DNA from 3 places in the Pseudomonas sp. H3_A02 genome. Region 1 is predicted to be linked to each of the others. Evidence: predicted binding sites of a transcription regulator. Region 1 holds the regulator's gene; each other region holds the start of a gene.
What was found. The regulator FliA, encoded in region 1, starts transcription of late flagellar genes. The targets are predictions, from matches to a motif close to CTAAAGTTTNNNNNNNNNNNGCCGNTAA.
Positions count from the first base shown of each region.

Region 1 (5,175 bases):
TCGCCGGTCAGCCGCTGACCGCCGGCCTGCCCTTGACCGCCGCCGAACCGCTAATGGAGCAGGCCCAGGCCGAACCGCGTCGTCCGGAACCGGCTCCCGCCGCGCCTGTCCGCGGGGTCGATCCGCGCGCCCTGGACTCAATGCGCTTTGAACTCAACAGCCTGCGCGAGCTGATGGAAGTCCAGCTCGGCTCCCTGGCCTGGAACCAGCTGCAAGGCAGCCGTCCGGCCCAGGCCAACCTGTGGCGTCGCCTGCAACGCATCGGCCTGTCCGGCCCGTTGTCCCGGGACCTGCTGGCGCTGATCAATGGTATCGAAGAACCGCGCCAGGCTTGGCGCATGTTGCTGGCGCACCTGGCGCGGATGATCTCCACGCCGGAAGTCGAGCCACTGGAAGAGGGCGGAGTGATTGCCATGGTCGGTCCTGCCGGCATGGGCAAGACCACCACCCTGGCCAAGCTCGCCGCCCGTTATGTACTCAAGTACGGCGCCCAGAGCATCGCCCTGGTGAGCATGGACAGTTTCCGCATCGGTGCCCAGGAACAACTCAAGACCCTGGGCCGGATCCTCAATGTGTCGGTGACCCATGTGGATCCGGGCCAATCCCTGGCCCAGGCGCTGGAGCCTTTGCTGCGCAAACGCGTTGTGCTGATCGATACCGCGGGCCTGCAAGCCAGCGATCCAGCCCTGCGCATGCAGCTCGAAAGCCTGGCCGGACGCGGTATCAAGTCAAAAAATTATCTCGTGTTGGCAACCACCAGCCAGAAACAGGTTCTAACCGCCGCATACCACAGCTACAAACGCTGCGGACTGGCCGGCTGCATCCTGACTAAGCTGGACGAAACGGCAAGCCTGGGCGAGGTGTTGAGCCTGGCGATCGGTCATGAACTGCCGGTGGCCTACCTGACCGATGGGCCGCGGATCCCGGATGATTTGCATCTGCCGCGCCGTCATCAACTGGTCAGTCGTGCCGTGAGTGTGCAAATGCAGGAAGAACCCAGCGAAGAAGCCATGGCTGACATGTTCGCTGACATCTACCACAGCCCGAGCAAGCAGGTCGGCTGAGGTAATCATGAATATTTTTTGTACCTACATCGATGGTCTGCCATGCATTGTTCCTTATGCGAACGCGCAGCCAGTAATGTGGCCTCCGTCTAAGAAGACAAGGTAAAGAACGAACATGGGCAGCATGCATCCCGTACAGGTGATCGCGGTGACCGGCGGCAAAGGTGGCGTCGGGAAGACTAACGTGTCAGTGAACTTGTCCCTGGCTCTTGCAGAGCTTGGCCGACGGGTCATGCTGCTGGACGCCGACCTGGGCCTGGCGAACGTCGACGTGCTGCTGGGGCTTACCCCCAAACGCACCCTGGCGGACGTGATCGAAGGCCGCTGCGAACTGCGCGACGTGCTGTTGCAGGGGCCAGGCGGGATTCGTATCGTGCCGGCTGCCTCCGGCACCCAGAGCATGGTTCACCTGACCCCAGCCCAACACGCGGGCCTGATCCAGGCTTTCAGCGACATCGGCGACAACCTCGATGTGCTGGTGATCGATACCGCGGCTGGCATTGGCGACTCGGTCGTCAGTTTCGTGCGCGCCGCCCAGGAAGTGCTGCTGGTGGTCTGCGACGAACCGACGTCCATCACCGACGCCTACGCCCTGATCAAACTGCTGAACCGCGACTATGGCATGAACCGCTTCCGCGTCCTGGCCAACATGGCCCAGAGCCCGCAGGAAGGACGCAACCTGTTCGCCAAGTTGACCAAGGTCACCGATCGCTTCCTGGACGTCGCCCTGCAATACGTCGGCGCGGTGCCTTACGACGAAAGCGTGCGCAAGGCCGTCCAGAAGCAACGTGCCGTCTATGAAGCCTTTCCACGTTCCAAATGCGCGCTGGCGTTCAAGGCGATCGCCCAGAAGGTCGATACCTGGCCATTGCCGGCCAATCCTCGCGGGCATCTGGAGTTTTTCGTCGAACGTCTTGTGCAACAAACAGCAGGGCCCGTGCTATGACAGCCAGCGGTTACAACCATCTCTACAAAAAATCGGCACGGGACGCCCAATACGAATTGATCGAGCGTTATGCGCCACTGGTCAAGCGTATCGCCTACCACTTGCTGGCGCGGTTGCCGGCCAGTGTCCAGGTCGAGGACTTGATCCAGGCCGGCATGATCGGCCTGCTTGAAGTGTCGAACAAATACGACGCCAGCAAAGGCGCCAGTTTCGAGACCTATGCCGGTATTCGCATTCGCGGGGCGATGCTCGATGAAGTCCGCAAGGGCGATTGGGCGCCGCGTTCGGTGCACCGCAATACCCGCATGGTCAGTGACGCGATTCGGGCAATTGAAGCGAAAACCGGGCGTGACGCTAAAGATCACGAAGTTGCTGCCGAACTCCAGTTAAGTCTCGATGATTATTACGGGATTTTGAACGATACCTTGGGCAGCCGCCTGTTCAGTTTCGACGACCTGCTGCAGGACGGCGAACACGAAGGGCTGCACGAGGATGGCGCGAGTGCTCACATGGAGCCATCGCGTGACCTGGAAGATGAACGTTTCCAGAGCGCGCTGGCGGATGCGATTGCCAATTTGCCGGAGCGTGAGCGACTGGTCTTGGCGCTGTACTACGACGAAGAGCTGAACCTCAAGGAAATCGGTGAGGTCCTGGGGGTCAGCGAATCGCGGGTCAGCCAGTTACACAGCCAGTGCGCGGCCCGTTTGCGGGGGCGTTTGGGGGAGTGGCGAGCGCGTTGACAGGCAGTGTGGGGACACTGCGACGAGGCTGGCCTGGCAGGTACTGCGCCAGTCTCCATCCGTTGTGCTCCGGACCGTTGTCGAGTGTTGTGCCGGATTGATTGAAATGGCGCGTCCAGGTGCTGGGCGCGTTTAAGACTGCTTGGAGGTCGAATTGGACAAGAACATGAAAATCCTCATCGTTGATGACTTCTCAACGATGCGGCGGATCATAAAAAACCTGTTGCGTGACCTTGGGTTCACCAACACGGTCGAGGCGGATGATGGCGTCACAGCCATTCCGGTCCTCAACAGCGGGAGCATCGACTTTCTGGTGACTGACTGGAACATGCCCGGCATGACCGGTATCGACTTGTTGCGCCATGTGCGCGCCGACGAAAAGCTCAAGCATCTTCCGGTGCTGATGGTCACTGCCGAAGCCAAGCGCGAGCAGATCATCGAAGCGGCCCAGGCCGGTGTAAACGGCTATGTGGTCAAACCCTTCACGGCCCAGGCGTTGAAAGAGAAGATCGAAAAAATCTTCGAACGCATCGGTTAACGGCGCCACGGGGGAGCTATGGACAACGAATCTTCAATGGGCGATTTCGAATCGACCCTGAAAAAACATGCCCGCGAACTGGTCGACAGCCTTGAAAAAGGTCGCTTTGGCGATGCGGTTCAAATGATCCATGAGCTCAACCAGACCCGTGACCGCGGTCTGTATCAGGAAGTGGGCAAGCTCACGCGTGAACTGCACAGCGCGATTGTCAATTTCCAGATCGACCCGCACATGCCGCAGGCCGAGGAAGTCTCGCAGATCACCGACGCCACCGAGCGCCTGGGGTATGTGGTCAAGCTGACCGAGGCCGCGGCGAACCGCACCATGGACCTGGTGGAAAGCGCAACGCCGCTGGTCAACGGCCTGAGTGAAGAAGCCCAGGCCTTGAGCACCGACTGGGGCCGGTTCATGCGTCGCGAAGTCGGTGCTGAAGAGTTTCGGGAGCTGGCCCGTCGGGTCGACGGTTTCCTGACGCGCAGCAGCACCGAGAACCGCGCCGTGGCAAGCAACCTCAACGACATTCTGCTGGCCCAGGACTATCAAGACCTGACCGGCCAGGTGATCAAGCGTGTGACCCAGTTGGTCACCGAAGTGGAAAGCAACCTGCTCAAACTGGTGTTGATGGCCAGCCAGGTCGACCGCTTTGCAGGCATCGAACACGACCGTGAAGCGATGCTTGCTGAAAAAGATCCACAAAAACATCTCTCTCAGGGTGAAGGTCCGCAAATTCATGCCGATAAAAGAGAAGACGTTATGTCCGGTCAGGACGATGTGGACGATTTGCTGTCCAGCCTTGGATTCTGAGTTTTAGCCCTGTTTTAGGAGCAGCCATTAATGAGCTTCGGCGCCGATGAAGAGATCCTTCAGGATTTCCTGGTTGAGGCCGGCGAGATTCTAGAGCAACTGTCCGAACAGCTGGTCGAGCTGGAAAGCCGACCTGATGATGCGGATCTGCTCAATGCAATTTTTCGCGGTTTCCACACTGTAAAAGGAGGCGCCGGCTTCCTCCAGCTCAACGAGCTGGTGGAGTGCTGCCACATTGCCGAAAACGTGTTCGATATCCTGCGCAAGGGTGAGCGCCGCGTGGATTCGGAACTGATGGACGTGGTGCTCGAAGCGCTGGATGCGGTCAACAGCATGTTCAGTGAAGTGCGTGAGCGCTCGCCGATCACGGCTGCCACCCCCGAGCTGCTTGCCGCGCTATCGCGCCTGGCCGAGCCGCAATCGGCTGACGAAGCGGCGCCGATTGTCGAGGCGGTGGTTGAAGAGCCGGTCGCCGAAGAATCGGGCGACATCACCGATAACGAATTCGAACAGCTGCTGGACTCCCTGAATACCGTCAAGGCCCAGGCCGAGGCACCAGCCGCTCCGGCTGCACCTGCTGCGCAAGCCGCCGGTGGGGCGGCCAGCGATGAAATCACCGACGCCGAGTTCGAGTCGCTGCTCGACCAGCTTCACGGCAAGGGCCAGTTCGCGCCGGATGCGGTCGTTCCGCCGGCGGCCCCGGCCGCCCCGAAAGCGGCGGGCGACAGCTCGGACATCACCGATGATGAATTCGAAGCTTTGCTCGACCAGTTGCATGGCAAGGGCACCTTTGCCGTTGACGCGCTGGATTCGGCCATCGCTTCGGCACCGACGCCGGCCAAGCCCGCCGCCGCTGCCGCGGGTAGCGACCTGATCAGCGACCAGGAATTCGAATCGCTGCTCGATGAGCTGCATGGCAAGGGTAAGTTCAGCGAAGTCGGTACGGCTGCCGCTGCGCCCGCTACCGTTGCGCCAGCGGCCAAGGCTGCGCCCAAACCCGCTGCCAAGGCACCGGAGCCCAAGGCCGAGCCCGCCAAGCCTGCCGCTGCTGCCCCGGCACCCGCCCGTGCTCCGGCGGCGGCG
Region 1 is NZ_CP162807.1:5,969,658-5,974,832, reverse strand. Features, by position in the region: gene flhF (flagellar biosynthesis protein FlhF) at 1-1,064, shown strand, start outside; gene fleN (flagellar synthesis regulator FleN) at 1,180-2,010, shown strand; gene fliA (RNA polymerase sigma factor FliA) at 2,007-2,750, shown strand; gene AB4N80_RS26200 (chemotaxis response regulator CheY) at 2,917-3,288, shown strand; gene AB4N80_RS26195 (protein phosphatase CheZ) at 3,307-4,092, shown strand; gene AB4N80_RS26190 (chemotaxis protein CheA) at 4,123-5,175, shown strand, end outside.

Region 2 (5,175 bases), 1.3 Mb from region 1:
CCTGGCGGTGGGTATCGCGCAGATCCTGCACTCGGTGCTGCCGGGTGAGAACACCATGGCGTTCTGGTACCACTTCGCGATCCTGTTCGAAGCGCTGTTCATCCTCACCGCCGTGGACGCCGGTACCCGTGCCGGGCGGTTCATGCTCCAGGATCTGCTCGGCTCGTTCGTGCCGGCGCTCAAGCGCACCGAATCCTGGACCGCCAACCTGATCGCCACCGCCGGCTGCGTGGCGCTGTGGGGTTACTTGTTGTACCAGGGCGTGATCGATCCGCTGGGCGGCATCAACACCTTGTGGCCGCTGTTCGGCATCTCCAACCAGATGCTGGCCGGTATCGCCCTGATGCTCGCCACCGTGGTACTGATCAAGATGAAGCGCCAGCGCTACGTCTGGGTCACGCTGCTGCCGGCGGCCTGGCTGCTGATCTGCACCACCACGGCGGGCCTGATCAAGCTGTTCGACGCCAACCCGGCGATCGGCTTTTTGGCCCTGGCGCGCAAATACAACGATGCCCTGGCTGCCGGCCAGATCCTGGCCCCGGCCAAGAGCATCGAGCAGATGCAGCACGTGGTGTTCAACGCCTACACCAACGCGACGCTGACGGTGTTGTTCCTGTTCGTGGTCTTCAGCATCCTGTTCTACGCGCTCAAGGTCGGCATCGCCGCCTGGGGCACCAAGGAACGCACGGACAAAGAAGCGCCATTCCAGGCCCTGCCAGACGCTTGATAGAGGATTGCAACGATGTTCAATGACTTGAGTCGCCTGGGTAAATACCTCGGTCAGGCCGCCCGCCTGATGGTCGGCATGCCCGACTACGACAACTACGTCGAGCACATGCAAACCAAACACCCGGACAAGCCGATGATGGACTACGAGGCGTTCTTTCGCGAACGCCAGGAGGCCCGTTACGGCGGCAAGGGTGGGCCCAAGTGTTGTTGAGTTGAGCTAAACCCAAACCCCATGTGGGAGCGGGCTTGCTCGCGAAGGCGTCGGGTCAGTTAACAGATAATGTGGCTGACACACCGCTTTCGCGAGCAAGCCCGCTCCCACAGTTGTTTTGGGTTGGTTTCAGCATTTGCATACGCCACAGAACCCTTGTGGGAGCGAGCTTGATCGCGATAGCGGAGTGTCAGTTAATGATAATGTCGACTGACCCGACGCCATCGCGAGCAAGCTCGCTCCCACAGTTGTTTTTGGGGTGGTCTCAAGAATTGCATACACCACAAATCCCTTGTGGCGAGGGAGCAAGCTCCCTCGCCACGGGGTAGTTGTCTGGCTTGATTGCGGTGTTGATCACTCCGCCAACAACACCGCCGCATCGAAGCCCACCCGCAAATTGCCCCAATGACGACCGTCAAAGAAGAACGGGACGTCGATCTCGGTCATGATTTCCCCGGTATCGCGCAGGTAGGTCTGCAGCAGGAAGCGCTGGACGTTGCCCGCCGCGCGCAGGCCGATCGGGTCGTTGAAGATTCGCTTGTTGCGGCACACCGGCAAATCCACTGCCCGGTCGCCGGTCGGCGGCTTGGAGACCCAGCTGTTGTTCACCGGGCAATAGCCCTTGCTGTCGACAATGAACGAAACCTTGCCACCCGGCGTGCTGCGGGTGAGTTTGTCGCATTCTTCCTGGCAGACCTGGGCAAAGCGTTCGGTGTAGCTGGCCATGTACTGCTTGGGATCGGTGCCGGGAATCAGTTGGTAATTCTGATCGAACAGGTTCAGGCCTTCGCGTTGCAGTGCTTCCAGGCGAACCTGTAGGGTGTCGCGGCACTCGCTGGCGCGGGTGATGGCGGCATCCAGCTTGCCGTGGCCGAGTACGAAGCGACCGAGCAGCGCCTGGACCTTTTCGGCCACGCCGGACAGGTCGCGGGTGGCCGTTGCCGAATGCTGCATGCGCTGGTCGATCAACTGGCTGTCGGCATGAATCTGGGTGACCCGATCATTGATCCCGGTGTTGCTGTCGGCGAATTGCTGGATATGGGTGGCGATGTCCGCCAGCTTGCCGTTGGTGGATTCGAAATCGCCGATCATGCTTTCAAAATGGCCAGAGGCGCGTTCCACCACTTTCTGGGTTTCCCGGGCGCTGTGGCTGATTTGCGTGGTCTGTTCGTGAGTGGAACTGACTTCATCGAGCATGGCGTCGATGTTGCGCGAGATATCATCGGTGGCCCGGCTGACGTTTTGTGCCAGGGTCCGCACTTCATCGGCCACCACCGCAAAGCCACGGCCGCTTTCGCCGGCCCGGGCGGCTTCGATGGCGGCATTGAGTGCCAGCAGGTTGGTCTGGGCAGAGATCTGCTGGATCAACCCGACAATCGACTTGATGCTCGAGGAACGCTGGTTCAGGGCGCTCACCAGGGTGGCAAATTCACCGAGGCTGCTGGAAATCTCACTGATGTTGCCGGTCACTTCCAGTAGCTCGGCGTAGGAATCGCGAGCCATGCTCAGGTTCTGGGCGGTGGTGCTGGAGATGCCCTGGGTCTGGCGCGAGACTTCTTCGATGCGGCCCACGGCGGTGTTGCTCTGGTCCATCACTTCCTTGGCGAAGCGGGCCTGGTGGGTGGCGCTGTCGCTGGAGTCGCTGATGTTCTTCAGCGAGCGGGCCGATTCGACGGCGATGTGCACGGTCAGCGCCTGGACGTTGCTGATGATCTCCCGCTGCTTGGCCAGGAATCGGTTGCAGGTGCCGGCCAGCGTGCGGATCTCGTCGTGAGTCACCAGCGGCAGGTCCTTGGACAGATCGCCTTCGCCGTTGGCGATCTCTTCCAGGGCCTTGGTCATGGCGGTGACGGGGCGCACGATGAGATGACGGAAATACCAGACCATGAAGCTGATCATGCCCAGCGTCAGGACCGCGCCGAAGAGCAGGGCATGGGTCAGGCTATCGAGCCGGTCTTCGATCTGCCCCAGCAATGCGCCGTCCAACTGCGCGTTGCGCAACAGCAGCAAAATCTCGGCGCGGGCGCTGAGGGCTACCCAATAGAGCAAGCCACTGACCAACACCAACAGGAAAAGGCTCGACAGCTTTTTGGTGAGGGTATCGAAAAACTGCATTTCGATAGACTCGTACAAGGCCTTTAACGTCTGCATGCCGCTGCTCCTGGGCAAAAAAATCTCTTAATGGAATACATTCGACCGCGAGCGCCAAAGCTTTAGGACGGTAGGGCGATTTGATATCACTCCGGCATCTAGATGCTGTTTAGCGCTCCCTGTGGCGATTAGGCAGGGATGTCAATGCTTAATGGCGCGAATTAGACGAAAGTCGTACTAGCGTCATGCCCAGTGACTGCTACGGTTTGAAGTGCAAAACAATAAAAACAAACGGGAGGGCACCTCCATGTCCACTGAAAAGCAACAGGCTGCGCGCGCCTACTGGAAGGAAAACCTACGCTGGATGGTGATATTGCTGGCCATCTGGTTTCTGGTGTCCTTCGGCTTCGGTATTTTGTTGGTTGATGCACTCAACACCGTCAGTTTCTTCGGTACCCCCTTGGGGTTCTGGTTTGCCCAGCAGGGTTCCATCTACGTCTTTGTGCTCGAGATCTTCTTCTATGTCTGGAAGATGAATCAGCTCGATCGCAAATATGATGTTCACGAAGACTGAGGGCGGCGCACATGGACACAAAAACCCTGATCTATCTGGTCGTAGGCGCCTCCTTTGCGTTGTACATCGCGATTGCAATCTGGACGCGTGCCGGTTCCACCAGCGAATACTACGTCGCCAGCAAGGGCGTGCATCCGGTGCTCAACGGCATGGCCACCGGTGCGGACTGGATGTCGGCGGCATCGTTCATCTCCATGGCCGGGATCATTGCCTTTGCCGGTTACGATGGTTCGGTCTACTTGATGGGCTGGACCGGTGGCTACGTGCTGTTGGCAATGTGCCTGGCGCCGTACCTGCGAAAATTCGGCAAGTTCACCGTACCCGAGTTCGTCGGGGCGCGTTATTACTCGCAGACGGCGCGGGTGGTGGCGGTGATCTGCGTGATCTTCATCTCCTTTACCTATGTGGCAGGGCAGATGCGCGGCGTCGGGATCGTCTTTTCCCGTTACCTGGAAGTGGATATCAACGTCGGTGTCATGATCGGCATGGCCATCGTGTTCTTTTATTCGGTATTGGGCGGCATGAAGGGCATCACCTACACCCAAGTGGCGCAGTATTGCGTGATGATCTTTGCCTACATGGTGCCGGCGATTTTCATCTCGATCATGATCACCGGCAACCCGATACCGCAGTTGGGCTTTATCAGCGAGGCCGCCGGCTCGGGGCAGAGCGTGATCGAGCGGCTCAACGGTTTGGGCGCTGAATTGGGCTTCACCGCCTATACCAATGGCACCAAGTCGACCATGGATGTGTTTTTCATCACCATGGCGCTGATGGTCGGCACCGCGGGCCTGCCTCACGTGATCGTGCGGTTCTTTACCACCCCCACCGTTCGGGATGCACGCAAGTCGGCAGGCTACGCATTGCTGTTCATCGCCATCCTCTACACCACCGCGCCGGCCGTGGCGGCGTTCGCGCGGACCAATCTGCTGACCTCCATCCCTAACGTCAGTTATGCCACCGCGCCGGCCTGGTTCAAGGCCTGGGAAAACTCCGGGCTGATTGCGTGGGCGGACAAGAACAACGACGGCATCATCCAATACAGCCCGGGTGCGGCCCTGGTCGGAGCGCCGAGTTTTACCGGTGAGCGTGGGGCGCATGAGCAACGATTGCTCACGAACCAGCTCTCGCCGGTGCCCAATGAACTCTATGTCGACAACGACATCATGGTGCTGGCCAACCCCGAGATCGCCGGCCTGCCGGGGTGGGTGATCGCGTTGATCGCGGCCGGTGGCCTGGCGGCGGCGCTTTCGACGGCGGCGGGGTTATTGCTGGTGATCTCCACCTCGATTTCCCATGACCTGCTCAAAAGCAACATCATGCCCAGGATCAACGAAAAGCAGGAGTTGCTCGCAGCACGCATTGCCGCCGGTGTGGCGGTGCTGATTGCCGGATTGTTTGGCATCTATCCACCCGCATTCGTCGCCCAGGTGGTTGCGTTCGCCTTCGGGTTGGCGGCGTCTTCGTTCTTCCCGGTCATTGTCATGGGGATCTTCTCCAAACGCATGAACCGCGAAGGCGCGATCGCCGGGATGATCGTCGGGCTGACCTTCACGTTCACTTACATCGT
Region 2 is NZ_CP162807.1:4,682,097-4,687,271, reverse strand. Features, by position in the region: gene AB4N80_RS20560 (carbon starvation CstA family protein) at 1-727, shown strand, start outside; gene AB4N80_RS20555 (YbdD/YjiX family protein) at 743-940, shown strand; gene AB4N80_RS20550 (methyl-accepting chemotaxis protein) at 1,295-3,091, opposite strand; gene AB4N80_RS20545 (DUF4212 domain-containing protein) at 3,339-3,605, shown strand; gene AB4N80_RS20540 (sodium:solute symporter family protein) at 3,617-5,175, shown strand, end outside.
Region 2: a site for FliA is predicted at 3,130-3,157, ahead of AB4N80_RS20550 (methyl-accepting chemotaxis protein). Genes of this name have one in related genera too.

Region 3 (5,175 bases), 2.8 Mb from region 1:
CTCGCTGTCGCGGTTCTCGGCGGTGGGCAACCTGATGGGCAACCTGACCGGCAGCGTGATGCTCGAAGGCTGGCTGGCGCGGATGTTCTATGTGTCGCTGTACCGCATGCACCAGATGGCGCTGTACGGCATGTTCCGCACGGCCATGCTGATGCTGGGCAGCAAGATCGGGCGCGGGACTGAGCCTAGGCTGAAGTTGCACTGAGGCCTTACTGACGATTGCGCTGGATCAGCAATATTGGTGCTGGCTGATCCACCGTCATCGCGAGCAAGCTCGCTCCCACAGTTGATCGCGGTCATCCTGTGGGAGCGAGCTTGCTCGCGATGGGGGCGGTACAGTCAAGACTTGAGCTCGGGCAGGCTCACTGTCCGAGCCATCCATCGATCAAACCTGAAACCGCTGCACCATCGTACGCAGCGAATTCGCCAGCTGCGACAACTCATGGCTGGAGGCACTGGTCTGGTCCGCGCCGGAAGCCGAGCGCACGGACAAATCACGAATGTTCACCAGGTTGCGATCCACCTCACGGGCCACTTGCGCCTGCTCTTCGGCGGCGCTGGCGATGACCAGGTTGCGTTCGTGGATTTCATTGACCGAGGCCGTGATGGTCTGCAGCGCGTCCCCTGCCCGCTCCGCCATGGCCAAGGTGCTGGCGGCGCGACTGGAGCTGGCCTGCATGGAATCGAGTGCCTGGGTGGCACCGCTGCGCATGCCCTGGACCATTTGCTCGATTTCCTGGGTCGATTGCTGCGTGCGATACGCCAGCGCCCGCACCTCATCGGCCACCACCGCAAACCCACGCCCGCTCTCACCCGCCCGGGCCGCCTCAATGGCCGCGTTGAGGGCCAGCAGGTTGGTCTGCTCGGCGATGGCGCGGATCACGTCCAGCACCTTGCCGATATCCTGCGACTGGTTGGCCAACGATTGCACCAAGCCGCCGGTCACCTGCACATCGCTGGCGAGGGCGCCAATGGCATCGACTGTGTCGCTGACCCGCTGCTGCCCCAGGGAGGCCGATTCACTGGACTGACGGGTGGCATCGGAGGTGGAAACCGCATTGCGCGCCACTTCCTCCACAGCGGTGGTCATCTCGGTGACGGCAGTGGCGGCCTGTTCAATTTCGTTGTTCTGTTGCTGCAAGCTTTGAGTGCTGTCGAGGGTGACGGCGCTCAGCTCATCGGCCGCGGTGGCCAATTGCGCGGCTGAGCCGCTGATGCCCTGCAGGGTCTCACGCAGATTCTGTTGCATCGCCGCCAACGCCTTGAGCAGGCGGCTCACTTCGTCGTTGCCATGGGTCTCGATTGGCCGGGTCAGGTCACCCCGGGCGACGCTCTCCGCGGCATTCAAGGCCTCGCCCAAGGGTTTGACGATACTGCGCGTGAGCAGCATGGCCAGGGCCACCGTGGCCAGGGCGGCAAGCACAATGAACAGGCTGACGATCATGCGGGAATTGGCGTAGTGCTCCTGGGACTTCTGGCTCTCGACGGACACCTGCTTGGAGAACAACTCCGCCAGATCGTTGAGCTGCTTGCCGGAACCGTCCACCACGGTCTTCATGTCCACCAGCAGCAGCTTGATCAGCTCGTCCCGACGCCCTTGCTCCGCCAAGGTGAAGGATTGCGCGATACCGGTACGGTAAGCGGCAAAGGTCTGCTTGAACTGGTCGTAAAGGGCCTTGCCTTCAGGCGTCACGACGAGTTTTTCGTAAGCCGCGATTTTTTCGCCCAGTTCTTTGTCGCGCGTGTCCATTTGTGCGCGGTACACCGGGATATTCTTCGGGTCTTGGTCCAGGGCCATGCGCAGGGAGATGGTGCGGATCCGCAGCATCCACTCGCGGATATCGCCCCCCTCACGAATGCTGGGCAGCCACTGGGTTTCCACGGCGACTTCACTGTCACGAATGCTCGACATCTGACCCAGCGCAAACACCCCGAGTAACGCCACCAGCACGGCGATCAAGGCAAACCCCAACGCGGCACGGGGGGCGATATTCAACTGACGAAGCGACATAGGGGAGTGCCTTTTTTATTGGTGGCCTGAGGTGGGGCCAGGCCCCTGTCGCTGGGTTATCGGCAAGTTGTACGATGTCTTAAGTCGATCCACTTTATTGCAGGCAAAAAAAATCCCCGTATCTTTCGATACGAGGATTTTTAGTATGGTCGGGGTAAGGGGATTCGAACTCCTGACATCCTGCTCCCAAAGCAGGCGCGCTACCGGACTGCGCTATACCCCGGTAAAAAAAAGGCGACCTTCGCAAGTCGCCTTCCTCGATCAGCGCTTTTGGCCTCTGATCTTAAGATTCGATTCCAGCGAGCTGGTTTCAAAAATGGTGGGTCGTGTGGGATTCGAACCTACGACCAATTGGTTAAAAGCCAACTGCTCTACCAACTGAGCTAACGACCCAAATATGGTCGGGGTAAGGGGATTCGAACTCCTGACATCCTGCTCCCAAAGCAGGCGCGCTACCGGACTGCGCTATACCCCGATTGAAATGGCTCCGTGACCAGGACTCGAACCTGGGACCCAATGATTAACAGTCATTTGCTCTACCGACTGAGCTATCACGGAACTGATATTTCAAGTTACTGCAATTTTGAAGCTACAACGTTGAAGCTCGCTTCAACCTCTTCTACCCTTACGCATCGCTGCGTTCGTGTGCCTGAGGCGCGCTATTCTACAATCTTCAAAACCTCTGTCAACCCCTTAAATTGCTTTCAAGACAATGATTTGCAACTTATTTTGGATTCCTTCTCAGTGAGAAGTCGCCCTTGGGGTGACGTACTGCGGGGCGCACTTTACAAGCCTTTTCCTTTGAGTTCAACGGCCTGATGAAAAAAATGGCCTTGCAAGGCAAGGCCATTTCAATCGACGGCCGTAGCGGCTTTCAGTTGAAGACGATTTCGTCGTTCTCCACCGTACCGGTCACGGTTTCGCCCGGCATGAAGCGCCCGGACAGGATCAACTGTGCCAGCGGGTTTTCGATCCAGCGCTGGATCGCTCGCTTGAGCGGCCGTGCGCCATAGACCGGGTCGTAACCCACCGCAATCAACTTGTCCAACGCCTCACCGCTCAACTGCAATTTCAGCTCACGCTCGGTGAGGCGGCTGCGCAGGCGACCCAACTGGATCTCGGTAATGCCGGCAATCTGATCCCGGGCCAACGGCTCGAAGATCACCACTTCGTCCACACGGTTGATGAACTCCGGACGGAAATGGGTAGAGATCGCGTCCATCACCGCCGCGCGCTGCGCCTCGCGATCGCCCACCAGCTCCTGGATCTGCGTCGAGCCCAGGTTGGAGGTCATCACGATCACCGTATTGCGAAAGTCCACCGTGCGCCCGTGGCTGTCGGTCAGGCGACCATCCTCCAGCACTTGCAGCAAAATGTTGAACACATCCGGATGGGCCTTCTCGACCTCATCGAGCAGGATCACCGAATACGGCTTGCGCCGCACCGCCTCGGTCAGGTAACCGCCCTCTTCATAGCCGATATAACCCGGTGGCGCACCGATCAGCCGTGCCACGGAATGTTTCTCCATGAACTCGGACATGTCGATGCGCACCATGGCCTCTTCCGTGTCGAAGAGAAACTCGGCCAGCGCCTTGCACAGCTCGGTTTTACCCACACCGGTCGGGCCGAGGAACATGAACGAGCCACTCGGACGATTAGGATCCGACAACCCGGCGCGGGACCGGCGCACGGCGTTGGAGACCGCTACGACCGCCTCTTCCTGGCCAATCACGCGCTGGTGCAGCAAGCTTTCCATTTTCAGCAGCTTGTCGCGCTCGCCTTCAAGCATCTTCGAGACCGGAATGCCGGTCCATTTGGACACCACTTCGGCGATCTCTTCCTCGGTGACCTTACTGCGCAGCAACTGGTTTTCGCTCTTGCCGTGCTGGTCGACCATTTGCAGGCTGCGTTCCAGATCCGGGATCACCCCGTACTGCAGCTCGGCCATGCGGTTGAGGTCGCCTTTGCGGCGAGCCGCTTCCAGTTCCTGGCGGGACTGTTCGATCTTTTGCTGGATCTGCGCCGAGCCCTGGACTTCGGCTTTCTCCGAGTTCCAGATTTCCTCGAGGTCGGAATACTCACGCTCGTGACGAACGATTTCTTCCTGCAACCTTTCCAGACGTTTCTTCGCCGCTTCGTCGCTTTCTTTCTTCAGGGCCTGGGATTCGACCTTGAGTTGAATCAGGCGCCGCTCCAACCGATCCAGCACTTCGGGCTTGGAGTCGATTTCCATGCGGATGCGGCTGGCCGCCTCGTCGATCAGGTCAATGGCCTTGTCCGGCAACTGCCGGTCGGTGATGTAGCGGTGGCTGAGCTTGGCCGCGGCGATGATCGCGCCATCGGTGATTGCCACCTTGTGGTGAACTTCGTAGCGTTCTTTAAGGCCGCGCAGGATGGCGATGGTGTCTTCTTCGCTCGGTTCCTCCACCAGCACTTTCTGGAAGCGCCGCTCCAGCGCCGCGTCCTTCTCTATATATTGGCGGTACTCGTTGAGCGTGGTCGCGCCGACACAGTGCAACTCGCCCCGGGCCAACGCCGGCTTGAGCATATTGCCGGCGTCCATCGACCCCTCGCCCTTGCCCGCACCGACCATGGTGTGCAATTCGTCGATGAACAGGATGATCTGCCCTTCCTGCTTGGACAGTTCATTGAGCAGCGCCTTGAGCCGTTCTTCGAACTCGCCACGGTACTTGGCACCGGCGATCAAGGCCCCCATGTCCAGGGACAACAGGCGCTTGCCCCTGAGGCCGTCCGGCACTTCGCCGTTGATGATGCGCTGGGCCAGGCCCTCGGCGATGGCGGTTTTACCCACGCCTGGCTCACCGATCAGCACCGGGTTGTTCTTGGTGCGGCGTTGCAGCACCTGGATCGTGCGGCGGATTTCATCGTCGCGACCGATCACCGGGTCGAGCTTGCCTTCCTCGGCCCGCTTGGTCAGGTCGACGGTGTATTTGTCCAGCGCCTGGCGCGACTCCTCATGGTTGGCGTCGTTGACGGCTTCGCCGCCACGCAGGTTGTTGATGGCATTTTCCAGGGCTTTCTTGCTCACGCCTTGGCCGAGCAGCAACTTGCCAAGCTTGCTGTTCTCGTCCATGGCGGCGAGCAGCACCAATTCGCTGGAAATGAACTGGTCGCCCTTCTGCTGGGCCAGGCGGTCGGCCTGG
Region 3 is NZ_CP162807.1:2,248,849-2,254,023, reverse strand. Features, by position in the region: gene AB4N80_RS09825 (NAD(P)/FAD-dependent oxidoreductase) at 1-205, shown strand, start outside; gene AB4N80_RS09820 (methyl-accepting chemotaxis protein) at 386-2,011, opposite strand; tRNA gene AB4N80_RS09815 (tRNA-Pro) at 2,158-2,234, opposite strand; tRNA gene AB4N80_RS09810 (tRNA-Lys) at 2,329-2,404, opposite strand; tRNA gene AB4N80_RS09805 (tRNA-Pro) at 2,410-2,486, opposite strand; tRNA gene AB4N80_RS09800 (tRNA-Asn) at 2,494-2,569, opposite strand; gene clpB (ATP-dependent chaperone ClpB) at 2,886-5,175, opposite strand, start outside.
Region 3: a site for FliA is predicted at 2,068-2,095, ahead of AB4N80_RS09820 (methyl-accepting chemotaxis protein). Genes of this name have one in related genera too.